2 regions of the Catenulispora sp. GP43 genome follow, and region 1 is predicted to be linked to the other one. Evidence: riboswitches for the same ligand, from Rfam matches in the RefSeq annotation. Region 1 holds a riboswitch; the other holds the start of a gene.
The links. A riboswitch is a leader RNA that binds a small molecule or an ion and turns the genes downstream of it on or off. The one in region 1 is predicted to bind glycine.
Positions count from the first base shown of each region.

Region 2: it holds a riboswitch for glycine, as region 1 does, so the genes downstream of both, gcvH (glycine cleavage system protein GcvH) here and gcvP (aminomethyl-transferring glycine dehydrogenase) in region 1, are expected to answer to the same signal.

Region 1 covers NZ_JBGCCT010000036.1:111,718-113,912, forward strand. The annotation lists gene gcvP (aminomethyl-transferring glycine dehydrogenase) at 1-1,053, opposite strand, end outside; glycine riboswitch at 1,120-1,234, opposite strand; glycine riboswitch at 1,235-1,320, opposite strand; gene ABH926_RS45385 (GNAT family N-acetyltransferase) at 1,412-2,195, shown strand, end outside.
Region 2 covers NZ_JBGCCT010000017.1:146,117-148,311, forward strand. The annotation lists gene glyA (serine hydroxymethyltransferase) at 1-984, opposite strand, end outside; gene gcvH (glycine cleavage system protein GcvH) at 988-1,362, opposite strand; glycine riboswitch at 1,510-1,604, opposite strand; gene ABH926_RS30680 (hypothetical protein) at 2,142-2,195, opposite strand, start outside.

The DNA of each region.
Region 1 (2,195 bases):
GTCGCCGTCGGCGTCCACGGACACCCCGACCAGGCGGCCGGGCAGCGAGCGGGACAGGTTCTCGCGCACCGCCATGTAGCCGGCGTGCGGGCCGCCGAAGCCCAGCGGCACGCCGAAGCGCTGCGTGGAGCCCACGGCGATGTCGGCGCCGGCCTCGCCGGGCGAGGCGAGCAGGGTCAGGGACAGGATGTCGGCGGCCACCGCGACCAGCGCGCCGCGCTCGTGGGCCGCGGCGGTGATCGCCTTGAGGTCGCGCACCTGGCCGGAAGCCCCGGGGTACTGGACCAGCACGCCGTAGAACTCGCCCTCGGGCAGGGTGTCCGCGGCCAGGTCGGCCAGCGCCAGCTCGATGCCCAGCGGCTCGGCCCGGGTCTGCAGCACGGCCAGGGTCTGCGGGAAGACGTCGGAGTCCACCAGGAAGCGCGCCGACTTGGACTTGGAGGCGCGGCGGGCCAGGGTCATGGCCTCGGCGGCGGCGGTGCCCTCGTCCAGCAAGGAGGCGTTGGCCACCGGCAGCCCGGCCAGGTCGGCGACCACGGTCTGGAAGTTCAGCAGCGCCTCCAGCCGGCCCTGGGAGATCTCCGGCTGGTAGGGGGTGTAGGCGGTGTACCAGGCCGGGTTCTCCATGACGTTGCGCAGGATCACCGGCGGGGTGAAGGTGCCGTGGTAGCCCAGGCCGATCATCGGCCGGAAGACGCGGTTGCGGCCGGCGATGTCGCGCAGCTCGGTGAGCACCTCGGACTCCGAGCGCGCCGGCGGCAGGTTCAGCCGCTCGGTGAGCCGGATGGAGCCGGGCACGGCGGCCTCGGTCAGCGCGTCCAGCGAGGCGTAGCCCAGCAGCGAGAGCATGCGCGCGGCGTCGGCGGCGTCGGGGCCGATGTGCCGGTCGGCGAACGGGGAGCTCTGCTCCAGCTCCACCAGCGTCGGGCGGGCCCCGACGGCGGCGGTGGCGTACAGGTCGTGGGGGGTGGCGGGCTGCGCGGGCACCGTACCGGAACCGCCGGCGGAGTCGTCTCCAGCCATGCCGTGCAGATCCGTGAGCACTGCGGTCACTGTTGTGGCCTCTCAGGCGGACGCTCTTAGACGTCGGGTGGTGGATTCGCGCCTCCCGCGGATCCGTCCTCCCCCTCTGTCGTGGAACCTGAGAGTTTCACCGCGGGCGGGGTCCGAACGACCCGCGGCTTACACCTTCGGTGAGGGCTCCGCCGCAGCTCGGCCCTGCTTTCCAGAGTTGCCTGCCCGAACGGTCCTTTTGCCTGAGAGTTTCCGGGGAGGGTTGCTCCTTCGGCGCCCACGAGGGGTCTCTCCCGTTCGAGGTAGACGGCACTTACGACGGTATCAGCGCCACCACCGCCTGTTCTAATCCCATTAACCGTTTGCCCCAGCCCGGCGCCGATGGTGGGCTGACCCGGTGACCTCCCCCACCACCGACAAGGACCTGCTCGCAACCTTCGACCTGCGCATGCGCGCCGAGGCCGAACCCGACGAGCCCGGCGCCCGCATCGAACCCGCCGACGGCGTCCTGCGCCAGGTCGGCGCCCTGCCCACGGACTGGCACGGCGTCATCCACTCCGCCTTGGACGCCGCCACCGCCGACGCCGCGATCCAGGCGCAGATCGCCTACTTCCGCACCCTGGGCGCCGACTTCGAGTGGAAGCACTACAAGCACGACGAACCGGCCGATCTCGGCGAGCGCCTGCTCGCCGCCGGCTTCCAAGCGGACGATCCGGAGACGCTGTTCGTGGCGGAGATCACACAGCTGTCGGGCGCCGGCCTGTCCGAATCCCTGCCCGAGGGCGTCTCCCTGCGACCGGTGACCACCGAAGCCGACGCCGATCTGGTCGCCGAAGCCGCCGACGCGGCCTTCGGCGGCGGAGGCGACCGGGCCCGCGCCCGGGTCCTGGCCCGCCTGGCCGCCGACCCCGAAACGGTCTGGACCTGGCTCGCGATGGCCGGCGACCGTCCGGTGAGCGCGGCCCGCATGCTGGTCCACCCCGGCACCGGCTTCGCCAGCCTGTGGGGCGGCGGCACCGCCCCGGAGTGGCGCGGGCGCGGGATCTACCGCGCGCTGGTGGCGCGGCGGATGCGGGTGGCGACGGAGCTGGGGTGCCAGTACTTGCAGGTGGACGCTTCGGACATGAGCCGGCCGATTCTGGAGCGGCTGGGGTTCCGGGCTTTGAGCGTGACGACGCCGT
Region 2 (2,195 bases), on a different contig from region 1:
GTTCACCAGATCGACCAGGACTAGGTGGACGTCGGTGCCGCCGGTGGCTATGCGGATTCCCGCCTCTGCACAGTCTGGGGCTGACAGCCGCTCGGCGAGGATGGCCGCTCCCCGCAGCGCCCGCGACTGCCGGTCACGGAATTCGGTACTCGCGGCGATCTTGAAGGCCACGGCCTTCGCGGCGATCACGTGCTCCAGCGGGCCGCCTTGTTGGCCTGGGAACACCGCGGAATCGATCTTCTTGGCGAGTTCGCCTCGGCACAAGATGACTCCCCCGCGGGGCCCGCCGAGTGTCTTGTGCGTCGTCGTGGTCACAACGTCGGCGTGGGGAATCGGATCGGGATGCAGTCCGGCCGCGACCAGTCCGGCGAAGTGCGCCATGTCCACCATCAGCCTTGCGCCGACCTGGTCGGCGATGTGCCGGAAGCGGGTGAAGTCGAGGTGGCGCGGGTAGGCGGACCAGCCGGCGATGATCAGCTTCGGGCGGTGCGCGAGGGCCAGGCGTTCCACCTCGTCCATGTCGACGAGTCCGCTCGCCGCATCGACGTGGTAGGCCGCGACGGCATACAGCCGGCCGGAGAAGTTGATCCGCATACCGTGCGTCAGATGGCCGCCGTGGGCGAGGTCCAGGCCCAGGATCGTGTCGCCCGGCTCGAGCAGCGCGGCCATGGCCGCGGCGTTGGCCTGGGCTCCGGAGTGCGGCTGGACGTTGGCGTGTTCGGCGCCGAACAGCTCCTTGGCTCGGTCGATCGCGAGCTGCTCGACGACGTCGACGAACTCGCATCCGCCGTAGTAGCGGCGTCCGGGATAGCCCTCGGCGTACTTGTTGGTCAGCACAGAACCCTGTGCCTCGAGGACGCCGACCGGCGCGAAGTTCTCCGAGGCGATCATCTCCAACGTGGACCGCTGCCGGTCGAGCTCGGCCGCGACGGCCGCTGCGATGTCCGGGTCGACGACGGCCAGTGGCTGCTGGAAGCTGTTCATGGATCAGCCCGCCCGGGTCAGGTCGGCATACGCGGCGGCGTCGAGGGTCTCGCCGAGCTCTTCGACACGCACGCGGAACAGCCAGCCCTGTGCGTACGGATCGGTGCCGATGGATTCCGGTGTGGCGGCGAGGTCATCGTTGACCTCGATGACCTCGCCGGTGACGGGAGAGTACAGGTCGCTGACCGACTTGGTGGACTCCAGCTCGCCGCAGGGTGTGCCGGCGGCGACGGTCTGGCCCACGGCGGGCAACGCCACATACACGATGTCGCCGAGGGCTTCGGCCGCGAAGGCGGTGACGCCGATCGTGGCGTGTTCGCCTTCGATGCGGAGCCATTCGTGTTCGGAGGTATACAGCAGATCAGGCGGAAGCGTCATGGCGCCGGAGCTCCGTTTCGTCGAACGCGTCGGGGGACGCGTGGCGGGAACTCCCCCTCTGTCATGGCGCCTGAGAGTTTCGCCGTCGGTTACGACGGCTTTCACCGTGGGCGAGGCGCGCGGATGCGCCTGCTTTCCAGAGTGGCCTGGCCTGGAGCGGTGACTGGTACCTGAGAGATTGACGGGGAGTTTGCTCCTTCGGCGCCCTGACCGATGGACAGGGGCTCTCCCGCTCTGGCTCGTGCGGCCCGATATTCGGTTGTGGTGTGGAACCGTACGCGCCGCGGAAGCCGTTGTCCATCCCCGACGGCGCCGTCTCGTGGAACAGGACGTCTCACTTCTTGAAACCAGGGCCTTGTCACCGCCCGAGCCTTCTCCCTGGACTCGCCGGCAGCCAGACAACTCAATACCGGGCTGCACGAGCCAGAGCGGGAGAGCCTCGCGGCGGAAACGCAAGCGGGCGCCGAAGCTGCGGAATTCATCCGCTCGTTTGCCGAGGTCGGGAGCGCTCGACCAGCTCCGTCGCCTTCGCCGCCGACAGCACCAGCCTGAAAGCTCTGTCGTAGCTCGACGTACGGTTGTTCCGCCAGCGCGTTGGCAGGCAAAACGGCGTACGGAAGCGCTCCGTTCGCGCAGACCGTCACACCGACTCGGTCAGGACCTGACCACCCATACCGGGGCGATGACACAGGCTGTCACTGCCGCCGGCAGGGCACCAGGAGTCGGGGTCGGCGATTGACGGTTCAGTGCGAACGGCGGGCGCTACCTGGCGGCGAGGATCAGTCGCCGGGCTGGTTACCGCGCGAGTTCGGGGCGTAGGGGTCGTTGCAGCC